DNA from 4 places in the Nostoc sp. 'Peltigera membranacea cyanobiont' 213 genome. Region 4 is predicted to be linked to each of the others. Evidence: predicted binding sites of a transcription regulator. Region 4 holds the regulator's gene; each other region holds the start of a gene.
What was found. Region 4 encodes NtcA, which controls nitrogen genes in cyanobacteria. Its sites were predicted from a motif close to TNTGTANNNNNNNNTACANA; they were not measured.

Region 1 (3,168 bases), on a different contig from region 4:
GGAAATTTCCTGTATCCCTAAAACTCGCAAACTCGTCCCACAACTTCACAGATGTGGGTAATCATTTTGTGTTTACGCAATGGATATCTAGTCTAAGTAGCATTATATAGGTTACTCACTTAGCAGTAGCACTGTATACTGACTACAAGGATTGTAGACCTCACCCTAAGGCATTTTTTTAGCCATTCACTAACCATGAAACTAGAGGATATATATCAATTCTTTGAGAGTCCTCCGCCAACTTACCTTTGTCAGGAAGTAGCAGTTTGTTACATACTGTCTGTTTTGTTACAAGGTGAATCCTACGGAACCGAGTTGATTGAGCAATTAGAAACTGAATATCCAACCTATCGGCTTTCGGATACCGTACTTTATAGTGCAATCAAATTTCTGGAAGACGAAAAGGCAATCACTGGATATTGGAAGAAACTGGAAGGACGAGGACGGCCCAGACGGATGTACCAAGTTTCTCCAGAATGGCAAGTTCAAGCGCAGGATTTAGCTTTTCAATGGCTTAACTACATCAACAGGAGGACAAAGTAACGAATAATTGATAATGGATAGGTCTCCTCCAGTCGAACACTAACAATAAGTTATGGATACTGCTATTCTGCCATCTACGTTCCTGCTAACCTTGTTGTTATCGGTTGGGCTGTTTTTCTTTATTCGTGCCTCGACTAAAGACCGCATACAAACAGTGCAACTGGTATCCGAGCAAGATGAAGCTGCTTTAATGTCTCAATTAAAAGAGTATTTTCGCTCCCGGTCTTACCGAGTGGCAGCGCTAGACCGAGAACAAAATAAAGTGACTTTTGAAGGTAATGTTCGCCCCAGTTGGTTCTTAGCTATATTTTTAACCATGCTGGCAGCGACTGGGATTGTTTGTCTATCGCTAGTCGTATACCTGCTTTTTCCTAACCTCAGTACCCTTGTTCTGGCTCTGGTACTGCTGTCACCTTTAAGTGGTCTATTTTATTGGAAAAAATCTGGAAGACTTGAGAAGGTATCACTCAAAGTAGAAACAACTAAGAGCGAACAAACCTCCTCAAGCAAGATAACTGTAGTTGCCCATCGAGATGAACTCAGCGAGTTACAGAGGACACTACAGCTTAAGGCTGATGGATAATTGTTGTTTTTTTTAAATGTGATATGCAGACTTCTGACCCGATCTAATCTTTAGATAATGAAAAGTAGGAAGGAGGAAATCAAGACTTCTACTTTGTCAATTTTCCCCACGACATAAGTTGTGGGGAAAAATTTAAATTCATTAACTTAAATTCGTTGACAGAGCTTGGTTAACAATTTACGGCATTAGAGCGCAACTTCACTAGCGCTTTTGGAGGCGCTTGGCTCTATACCCACTCCCTTCTGTATCATGACATTAGTATCAACCCATGCAATCTTGCTTGGTTTGAGACTAGTTGATTTTCCAATTACCTAGATTAGCCTTAAAAAGCAAATCAGCTCCAAACTAAAAAAAAATTAAATTTTGCATAAACTTAGCAATTTTGCTAGTTAATGATAGTCAGGAGCCACATCCAATCCGTCAGATGGTTGTCTATGCTTTACCGACTAGCTAAGGCAAGAGTTTCTTGACTTGGCGAAGGTTCTAATACCCTCAAGCTAGGAAACAAGAAATGGTTTTCCTCTACGTATTGAGCACCAAACAGTCCCTTTTCTGCCCAGAAATAACGATCTGTAGTGTGTTCATTTCGCTTTACGAGTAGCAACGCCGGTGGCAAAATCCCTTCAGCTTGAATGAATCTTCTCGCTGCGGTCACAGGTTTTTCTTCGCCACTCTCGATGCTATATTGAGGCACGTGCTCCAGAATCCGCCGTCCTTCTTGACGACGGCGACTTTTCCTTTTGCGTCTCCTTGCCAATCTATTGTCCTCCTCTTTCAAGCTATAGATTGTAGTGTTAGCTACAAAATCCGTCGTCATTATATAAGTTCTAGTTCAAAATATCAATAGTTTTTAACCTTTTAATGCAAGAAAGTTAACATCTTTGAAAATAGAGAAAACAAAATTACCTAAGGATATAATCCCTTGGTACAAAGAAACCATCACTGAGAAGATTTTAGTTAAGCTTTATCAAATGAGTGAGGTAAAAATTAAGTATCCTCTCTTATCATCATGCCTCAAAATCTGTAATCTTGAGCAAGAGCTAAAAAATGTTAATGTCTGCCAGTTCCGATTTTATTGCTCTGTGTCGAGAGCAAATAGCGCTGCTAACCCAAGGGCTGGGAGCAACTTTAAGTATTGTGTACCTGACACAAGAATTGGTAGAGACTCCTTCTGGTGAGGCCAAACTGATTCCAGTGGTAATTTACCCGGAAACAGCATTATTACCGCCAGGAGAAGAGAGTGCTGAGACAAAAGTACACAAGCAACTTCAAGTTGGAAATGTGTTTATATTACCCAACGATCGCAGAAGGTTATTGACAGCAGGATCGGAATCTCCAACCTCATCACAGGAGTCTGAGGCATCTCAACCCCATCTAAAAGAGGAATACCTCTTTAGTGGCAACCAAATTGTTTTACCTCTGGTCTATGAGGGTGTGATGATGGGGTTACTGGTGACGGGTAGGCAAGATCGGGCATGGAATGAACATGAAGAAAGTCAGATTCAACGAATAGCCCAAACATTAGCGATCGCTTGTATCTTAGATCAACGGCGGGCATGGTTTGAGGATCAATTGCGCGAACAACAAATTCTCCAAGAAAAACAGAGGGATTTGCTGGATAATCTATTGCATCAGTTTCGTAACCCATTAACAGCGTTGCGGACTTTTGGTAAACTGCTGTTGAAGAGACTCCGACCGGGAGACACCAACCGGGATGTGGCAAATAGTATCGTGCGGGAAAGCGATCGCCTCCAAGAATTACTGCAACAATTCGATCAAGTAATTGACTTGACAGAGGAAGATTTAGCACCGCTACATCTACCCGAACATGAAGTATTTGTGGAAGCAACTATCCAAAAATCCGCTAAACCGCCGTTATTATTGCCAGGAACGGGAGATAAAGCCGTTGACTGCTCGTTAGCAGATATATTAGAACCATTATTAATATCAGCTAAAGCGATCGCCCAAGAGCGAAAGCTAAAAATAATAACTGAAATTCAACAGAATTCACCCTTAGTACGCGCCAACATCAAAGCATTACG
Region 2 (3,168 bases), on a different contig from region 4:
CACAGAAACTGATAATCAATTAAATCGCGGGGATGTGTACCATTGATTGCAACGATCGCATCCCCAGCCTCAAAGCCAATTTCTGCGGCTATTGAGTCGGGAAGAACCTTGGTAATTCGGGCAGGATTAATGGTATTCATGGGAATTGGGCATTGGGAATTGGGAATTAGTCATTAGCTTTAAACAAATGACTAATGACTATTATGAAATTATCCTTTCCAACCTGCTGCGATCGCAGCTAAGATAGTGATGCCAAATGCTAATCTATACCATACAAAAATCAAAGTGTTTTTGGTTTTTAAGTACTCGATCAAAAATGCAATTGATAGGTAGGAAAAAATAAAGGTTGAAATAATCCCTACAATTAATAGTCCAACAATATTATCGGGTAGTTGGTGAGCTTGAAATAATTTGAAGATTTTCAAACTTTTATAGAGCGTAGCAATGGTAAGAGTTGGAAACCCTAACAAGAATGAGAATTTCGCTGCTGTATCGCGTTCTAATCCTAAAAATAAGGCAGTTGTCAACGTCGAGCCAGAACGGGAAACTCCCGGAATTAAGGCAAGTGTTTGTCCCAATCCAACTAAAATACCATCCCGAATCTGCAATGAATCAAAACCTCGCTTGCGAGTCCCAATTCTTTCTGCCAAAGCTAATACAAGCGCCATGATGATTGACATGATGGCAATAATTAATGCACTCTCTGGTAGAACGTCTTTTAAAAGAAAGCCGAAAATTAAGGCAGGCAAGGTTCCTACTACAATCCCGACGAGAATTTTCCATTCTTCACGTTGCCAATCTTTCTGTTTTAGTGCTTCGATTCCACCTTTGACAATACTATAAATCAGCGACCAGAAATACCCTACAATTGCGATCACACTGCCAAATTGAATGGCATCGACAAAATCTTTAGAACCTAGTTCTTTCCAACCAAATACCTTTGTAAAAATCAGAAGATGTGCAGTGCTACTGATTGGCAAAAACTCTGTAATCCCTTGAACGATACCCAAAATAAAAGCTTGGATAAACTCCATTGCAATTAATACCTTTTTCCTGTTCTAGACATCATTATGAACATTGTCTAGATGATGATGTTGCTTTATATACTTTCTACTGCACCTAATCTTATCGAAAATCCGATTTTACCGATCAATAACATCATCTAAGACGCTGACCATGTTCTTACACCCACTTCGATAAGTCAACGAAATTTTAGCAGTTCATCAAACTTTAATATTTAACGGACTAATATCGTTCGCTTTTTAACTGTTAAATTTTACCCTTCATCTCTCTGTAGTCCCCTCTCTACAAGAAACTACAGAGCGGTTTTGTCTGGTTTGCACCAGCGCTCCGGGAAATTTCAGTATAATTACAATGCCCCTGGGGTGGATTTTAAAGTGTGATATCTTAAATAAGATAAAGTTTAGTAACAAATATTAAAAACTTTGATTAATAATACACTGTCCTCCTACACTGCTTCTACCCCTTCTATTGATACTGAGTTCAATTTGGCTGATACTGGGCAGCAAGGGATCGGGCAATTGGAATCTACACTTTCCTTTTCTGCCTCTCTCCCTTTATCTATTTCTGCTAGACAAAGTTGGTTAGTGTTTGCGGCGGCGGTGTTTTTGGTATCAGTGCCAGTATTTGTAGAAGCGCCAATAGTGCGATCGCTACCAACTCTGAGTTTAGCGTTGACAGCATTTTGGCTGTGGCTAAGTTTTTCCTTAATGTCGCGTTCTGCAACTTATGTCTGGGGGGATTTGCTCTTAGGATTTAGCTGGAGTTGGTTAGCAGGGGCGATTTACTGGGGCTGGTTACGTTGGGAACCTTTATGGCATCTACCAGTAGAATCTATAGGTTTACCCTTTGCTTGCTGGTGTCTGGCGAAGAATTGGGGCAAGGTGGGTAGCTGGTTTTATTTAGGTTCTTTACTCGGTACAGTTTTAACAGATGTATATTTTTATCTAGCAGACTTGATGCCCTATTGGCGGCAAATTATGAGAGTAGATGCAGATGGCGCACCACAAATATTACAAAATGCCCTGATGCAAGTACAAACCCCTTGGGGACAAAGTTGGGCAATAATTCTCGCCTTAGTGCTTTCAACAGTCGGGATTTTAGCTTTAGGTCGAAATCAAAGACACTGGTATGCCTTTGGTGGAGCAGTTTTAAGCACAATTTTGGTAGACAGCCTATTTTTGTTAGCTGCGATCGCAGCGTGAACCAGGCAGAAGGCACAAAGTTACAACGATGGTCTTCTCTCACCGAAACTTTTTCCAGTGAGTCTACGGCACATCAAGAATGATGGTGTAGATAATTAATTAGTTAAGAAATATTACATAACACTCCATCACCCTCAAGTCCTCTTGCTAGGGTCATCGATATTAAACATCACACGGTTTTGTGTCTGCTTGGAAGGTAAAATCAGCCACCCCGAAAAGATTTTGGATCGTAGGGAACACTACCGGGATCGTTGATAGAAGCCTATTACAGCTATACATGCACTCTGATGACGATCAAAGTTTTTGCCAAAAATAAAGTCAAACCCAGCAACGGTAAATATTGTGGATATTAATACGCTGTATATTAGTTTCTGATGACTGCTGTGTTAATTAAGCTATCACGTTTTGTCCAAAGTCCAATTGTCCTTTGTCCTGTGTCCTCTGTCCTCTAAGGTAGACGCATTAGCGGCTACTCTGCGATTCTCTCCAACCGAGTACCCGCAGGTATGACCAATGACCAATGACTAATGACCAATGACAGCTTTTAGCTTAAAACTTTTATTTCTGTTTGATGGAAAGAGGTAGAAAATAGTGAAAGGATTGGCGCGTTTATTAACAGTGTTTAGTTTGTTACTTAGTTGCTGGGGATTGTTGGGAACAACTCAGATAGCCCAAGCTGCTAGTTTCAACAGTTTTGCTTTTCCTCAAGTCCCAATTCTGGCAATTGAGCGGCAGAATCGGGCAGATAAGAAGCTAGGAACGGAATTTGGTAAAAAAATCGATTTGAATAATACCAACGTCCGAGCTTTTCAACAGTATCCAGGGCTTTATCCCACCCTGGCTAAGAAAATCATCACAAATGCTCCCTACAAAAATGTAGAGGATGTATTGGATCTTCCAGGATTGAGCGATCGCCAAAAACAAACCTTGCAAGCCAACTTGG
Region 3 (3,168 bases), on a different contig from region 4:
CTTAGGGATAAAGACCTCTGTCAGTCAACGCCTGGGCAACTCTACCTACTCCTAAAGTGTAAGCTGCTAACCGCAGAGAAATTTGCCGCGCCTCTGACTGGTGAATCACCTTGCGGTAGGCTTGCACCATCAAATGTTCCATTTCGCGGTTGACGCGCTCCTCATCCCAAAATACGTAGGAAAGACCCTGCACCCATTCCAAATAACTGACTACCACACCGCCAGCATTCGCCAATATATCCGGTAGAACCATCACACCCCGCGCCTCTAATGCCAAGTTAGCCTCAAGAGTAACCGGCCCGTTAGCTGCTTCTGCGACAATTTGCGCTTGCACCTGATTCACATTTTCTTGTGTAATCTGGTTTTCTAAAGCGGCTGGTATTAATACATCGCAAGGTAAAGTTAATAAATCTGCATTGCTAATTGGTACAGATTGTGGGAAACCTATAATACTCTTGCCATTTTCAGCAGCATAGATTTTCAACGCGGGAATATCAAGACCAACTTCGGAAAATATTCCCCCAGCGCCAGTTGAAACAGCGATAATTTTCGCCCCTGCTTCATATAGTAATTCAGCTGCGGCACCACCGACATTACCAAAACCCTGAATAGCTACTCGCACTCCTACTAAGGATTTACCTCGATCTGCCAACGCCTCACGCACAATAATCATCGTGCCACGTCCGGTTGCCATTTCTCGCCCCAGCGAACCACCAATCGAAAGGGGTTTTCCAGTTACAACTCCTGGTACAGCATGACCGACATTTACAGAATAAGTGTCCATCATCCAAGCCATTTCACGGGCAGAAGTCCCCATGTCTGGTGCAGGGATATCTACGGAAGGCCCAATATCTTTAATTAACTCGCTGATATAACGGCGGCTGATTCGCTCTAATTCGCCAACACTGTAATGTTTGGGATCTATAGCAATGCCACCCTTGCCACCACCATAAGGAATGCCTAACAAGGCACATTTCCAAGTCATCAACATTGCCAGAGCCGATACTTCGCGCAATGTCACAGCTGGATGGTAACGAATTCCACCCTTGTATGGGCCTAAAACATCGGAGTGCTGTACCCGATGTCCAGCGAGAACCTGTATTTCCCCATCATCTAGTTTCACGGGAATGGAAACTGTGACAACTTTACGTGGATGACTGAGAATTTCTAGCAAACCCTGATTTAAATTTAATTCTTTAGCTGCTGCTTCTAAGTAGCTACAGGCTTGGTCAAATGGGCATATATGCGCTGGAGAAGCAGGTTCTAGCGGTAGTAATGATTTTGAAATCATAAAATTTTCTCCTAATCACGGTATCTTTACGAACCGGATATCATTCTGTAACTAGCTTATCCTTTTTTTTAGCAAAATGTGAATTTTGTAGTTTTTGTTACAGTTTTATGTTTAGGGTTCTGGTATTGGAAAAAGGGTTATTTTTTAAACGCAAAGGGGCGCAGAGGGAAGCGCAGAGTTACGCAAAGAATTAGTTACAAACTTATGCAAAGCTGTATTTAGCTAAGGCGATCGCTACATTCTGCCCACCAAAGCCAAAACTCAAACATAATATCTGGTTAAGTTTACTGAGGCGTGCTGTTGTAACAATATCTAAATCAAATTCTGACTGCTGCAATCCTACACAAGGTGGTAATATTTGATGCTTTAATGCCATGAGAGAAAAAGCTACGCCTAATGCTCCCGATGCTCCTAGTGTATGGCCTGTGCTTCCTTTAGTAGAACTAATTGCCACACCTTGGGGAAACAAACGCTGGATTACCATGCTCTCCATCTGATCATTTAGCTGGGTAGCTGTGCCATGAGAATGAATATAATCAATATCATTTGGTGTCAAACAACTACGTTCTAGACATTGTTTGATAGCTGCGATCGCACTTTTGCCTTCAGGTTCTGGTGAATTACTATGATATGCGTCGTTAGTTAAGCCGAAACCGAGAATTTCACCATACACTTTTGCTTGACGCTGTTTTGCCAACTCTGCGGATTCTAAGACAAACACAGCTGCGCCTTCGCCCAAAACTAAGCCTTCTCGATGCAAATCAAAGGGATAAGCCCCAGTTTTCGCCAAAGCACCCATCTGCTGAAACCCAGCTAAAGTTAAGGGTGTAATTGGTGCTTCCACTGCACCTGCGATCGCCTGTTGACATTGCCCAGTTTGGATAAGTAAAGCTGCTTGGGCGATAGACCAAATTCCAGTCGCACAAGCTGCCATCGGTGCTAAAACTATACCTGATGCACCGATTTGTCTTGCAGCTGCGATCGCATTGATATGAGGTAATATATCTAGCCAATTTCCAAAATGAGAAACGGGCAAATTTTCCGCATCTTCATACATTAGCCGCGCCAGCCTCTCCCAAGATGCTTGATAAGAGCGACTAGATCCAATAACTACAGCGCAATCAGTTAAAGGTGGAACTAACCCAGCATCTTGCAAAGCAGAAGCAACAACCATCTGAGTTAATATTGTCAACTCAGATGGTTGTTGAGAAATCAAACCTAGAGGAAGTGGTTTTAGTTCTGGAAATGGTTGATGTAACCTAATTCCAGATTTACCTGCTAGCAGATTTTGCCAGCTATCTTCTAAGCTTCCACCCAAGGCGGAAATCAAACCAATACCAGTAACACAAACCTTAACCAATTTGGAAATTAGGGGTTAGGAGTTGGTGTTTTCAGGTTTTCAGCCCCTTGGGTGACTTTCGCGGATTCAATGCGATCGCCTTGCTGAATTTTGTTCACGACATCAAAGCCTTGAGTGACATTGCCAAACACGGCGTAGTTACCATCCAAAAAGGCTAGATCCGCCAAAGCAAAGTAAAACTGAGCAGAAGCGGAGTCTGGTGATTGCGATCGCGCCATCGCTACTGCACCCTGTTTATGGGGCAATACAACGGGTTGAGCAGTAGCATCAAATGGTTTATTGTAAATCGGAGTATCCGCACCTTTTGGCTTAACTTCTAAAGGTATATAGCGAGCATTTCCCGTTTTTGGGTCAATATAGCTACCGGTTCCTAGTTGATCTGCTGGAACTTTCGGGTCTTTGCTTTTGGGATCGCCCCCTTGAACTACAAACGGTTGGGGATCGCGCACAACTCGATGGAAAGCTAAACCATCGTAAACACCCTTTTGCACTAAATCTACGAAGTTTCCAGCTGTGA
Region 4 (3,168 bases):
GAAAATTACCAAAGCGGACAATACCTTTTCTGTCGCCTAGTGCTTGGTTGAAAGCTTGACCCAAGGTAATGCCTACATCTTCATTGGTATGATGGTCATCAATTTCCAAGTCTCCCTTGGCTTGGACATCTATATCAATCAGCCCGTGGGAGGCAATTTGATGCAACATGTGATCCAAAAACGGAATGCCTGTTGCTGCTGTGCAAGTTCCTCTACCATCGAGGTTGATGGTAACTTGCACATCAGTTTCACCAGTGGTACGGCGAACAGTGGCAATTCGGGGAGTTTTTGTTGACTGGTCGTAATTTGAATTAATTTGACGATTAGTTGTTTGCATAGGGAATGGAAAGAGTTAGGAGTTAGGAGTTAGGAGTGAGGAGTTAAAAATTCATAACTCATAACTCCTAACTTTATCGTGTCACATTCCCATAATTTCATATCCTGCATCTACATATAGAACTTGTCCGGTAATCCCACTGGACAAATCACTACACAAGAAAGCGGCAGTATTCCCCACTTCTAACTGAGTGACGGTACGGCGTAGGGGAGCTACTTCTTCTACATGATGAATCATATCCAAAATTCCACCCACTGCTGAAGATGCTAAGGTGCGGATGGGGCCTGCGGAGATGGCATTGACGCGGATATTTTGCGGCCCTAGTTCAGCAGCTAGGTAGCGCACACTCATTTCTAATCCTGCCTTGGCAACTCCCATAACGTTGTAGTTAGGGATTGCCCTGACACCACCTAAATATGTCAAGGTGACGATACTTCCTCCCTCTGTCATCAAAGGTTTAGCTGCACCACTTAACTGCACCAGCGAATAGGTACTGATTTCTAAGGCAGTGTTGAAGCCAGAACGAGAGGTTTGGCTAAAATCTCCAGTCAAATCGTCTTTGCTGGCAAAAGCCAAACAATGGATGAGGATGTCTAACTTCCCCCACTGTTCGCGGATTGTCTCAAAGGTAGATTGAATCTGCTCCTCATCTTGGACATTACAGGGAAGAAATAAGCTTGGGTTGAGGGGTTCTACCAACTCCGCAACTTTTTTCTCCATTTTGCCGCGTTCATCCGGCAGGTAGGTAATACCAAGGTTTGCTCCGGCTTTATGCAGCTGTTGGGCGATGCCCCAGGCGATCGAGCGGTTATTGGCAATACCTGTAACAAGAGCATTTTTTCCAGTCAGATTTAGCATAGAAATTATTAATGCGATCGATCATTAGGAGCATACTAGAATCTGAGGCACGTTTTGTCTTTGTTTTATACAGGATTTGCAAAAATGAATATTGGTAAGAGTGTTTGCTGCGTGTAAAAATCTTGATTTTTCCTAAAGATTTTCTCAAGATATCTTTATTTGTTCTTTAAAAAACCCTTTTTAATAGAGCTATTGGAACTACTTATCAACAATTAGTAGCTGAAAGGATCAACAATTATGTATCATTATAAACAAAGAGTTATGAAGTGATTTGTTTGAGTATAGGAAAGTACAGAAAGGTTGACGGTGCTTTATTCATTTTTCAGGTGTATTCTTAGGTAATCAGTTTTTGTTTTTCCGGCATTGGGTAGGGGAAGGGAGATGATCGTGACACAAGATAAAGCCCTAGCAAATGTATTTCGTCAGATGGCGACCGGGGCGTTTCCGCCAGTTGTGGAAACGTTTGAACGCAATAAAACGATCTTTTTTCCTGGCGATCCTGCCGAACGAGTTTATTTTCTTTTGAAAGGTGCTGTTAAACTTTCTAGGGTGTACGAGGCAGGAGAGGAAATAACAGTAGCATTGCTTCGGGAAAATAGTGTTTTTGGTGTTTTGTCATTGCTGACAGGAAATAAGTCGGATCGGTTTTACCATTCGGTTGCATTTACGCCTGTGGAATTACTGTCAGCCCCAATTGAACAAGTAGAGCAAGCACTCAAGGAAAATCCAGAATTATCAATGTTAATGCTGCGGGGTCTGTCTTCGCGCATTTTACAAACAGAGATGATGATTGAAACTCTCGCTCACCGAGATATGGGTTCCAGATTGGTGAGTTTTTTGTTAATTCTTTGTCGAGATTTTGGCGTTCCTTGTGCTGATGGGATCACTATCGATCTGAAGTTATCTCATCAGGCGATCGCAGAAGCAATTGGTTCAACTCGTGTTACCGTTACTAGGCTACTAGGGGATTTGCGTGAAAAGAAGATGATTTCGATCCACAAAAAGAAGATTACTGTGCATAAACCTGTTACCTTAAGTAGGCAATTCACATAAAATCAATGGGAGAAAGGGGAATCGGCGCGTGTTCTATTTTGAAAGATGACACTAATAGCTAGAGGTAAATCTAAAATTGAATAATTTCAGCTATTGCCAATTTCCACTTCTTTCCAGACAATGCTTAAAAGTAGTAGGCTGTATCTGGAAGGATTTCGGTAGCTAAAGATGACCACCGGATACATCCTCATCGCAGCAATTTTAATCTTGGGAGGCGTAATTGCCACCGTGGGCGATCGCATCGGCACACGAGTTGGCAAAGCTCGCCTCTCACTTTTTAAGCTTCGTCCGAAAAATACTGCTGTAGTAGTAACTATTTTTACGGGCGGTTTGATTTCAGCATCAACGTTAGGAATTTTATTCGCTGCCGACGAAGGCTTGCGAAAGGGAGTCTTTGAATTAGAAGATATTCAAACAGACCTCAGACAGAAGCGGGAACAGCTAAAAACCGCAGAAACTCAGAAAAGTCAGGTAGAAAGCGAGCTAAATCAAGCTAGACTTGCCCAAACAAAAGCACAACAAGACTTGCAGGTAATTAATCAATCCTTGCAGGCGGCAAATGCCAAACAACTCCAAACACAAGCTCAGTTGAACCGCACCATTAGTCAACAAGCCCAAACTCAAACTCAACTGCAACGCACTCAAGGTCAGCTGGGACAAGTTGTAACTCAGTACCAAAAAGCTATAACTCAGTTGCAAAGCGTTTCCAGTCAGAGGAAAGAGCTACAGGCGGCAGTTGAACTACTAAAGACAGAACGACAACGACTGTACGCTGAAGCGAAAAAAGCCATTGACGAAGCCAAAACAGCGATTGAAAAACGCGATCTCGAACTTGCTAACCGTCAAGAAGCCATAGAAGTGCGCGATCAAAAAATTGGCCAACTCGATCAATTAATTCAAAAGCGGAATGTAGAAGTTGC

Region 1: a site for NtcA is predicted at 1,912-1,931, ahead of CDG77_RS08665 (DUF3155 domain-containing protein). Genes of this name have one in related genera too.
Region 2: a site for NtcA is predicted at 1,424-1,443, ahead of CDG77_RS22870 (DUF3120 domain-containing protein). Genes of this name have one in related genera too.
Region 3: a site for NtcA is predicted at 1,376-1,395, ahead of CDG77_RS21965 (Glu/Leu/Phe/Val family dehydrogenase). Genes of this name have one in related genera too.

What each region holds. Positions count from the first base shown of each region.
Region 1 covers NZ_NOLI01000020.1:47,662-50,829, forward strand. Annotated here, with positions in the region: gene CDG77_RS08655 (PadR family transcriptional regulator) at 196-543, shown strand; gene CDG77_RS08660 (cofactor assembly of complex C subunit B) at 596-1,126, shown strand; gene CDG77_RS08665 (DUF3155 domain-containing protein) at 1,566-1,883, opposite strand; gene CDG77_RS08670 (GAF domain-containing sensor histidine kinase) at 2,174-3,168, shown strand, end outside.
Region 2 covers NZ_NOLI01000095.1:28,003-31,170, forward strand. Annotated here, with positions in the region: gene CDG77_RS22860 (TIGR03279 family radical SAM protein) at 1-140, opposite strand, end outside; gene CDG77_RS22865 (undecaprenyl-diphosphate phosphatase) at 210-1,034, opposite strand; gene CDG77_RS22870 (DUF3120 domain-containing protein) at 1,446-2,225, shown strand; gene psbU (photosystem II complex extrinsic protein PsbU) at 2,817-3,168, shown strand, end outside.
Region 3 covers NZ_NOLI01000089.1:1,762-4,929, reverse strand. Annotated here, with positions in the region: gene CDG77_RS21965 (Glu/Leu/Phe/Val family dehydrogenase) at 2-1,291, opposite strand; gene CDG77_RS21960 (beta-ketoacyl-ACP synthase) at 1,494-2,651, opposite strand; gene CDG77_RS21955 (peptidylprolyl isomerase) at 2,660-3,168, opposite strand, start outside.
Region 4 covers NZ_NOLI01000010.1:66,178-69,345, reverse strand. Annotated here, with positions in the region: gene hisB (imidazoleglycerol-phosphate dehydratase HisB) at 1-337, opposite strand, end outside; gene fabI (enoyl-ACP reductase FabI) at 419-1,195, opposite strand; gene ntcA (global nitrogen regulator NtcA) at 1,577-2,248, shown strand; gene CDG77_RS05040 (DUF3084 domain-containing protein) at 2,417-3,168, shown strand, end outside.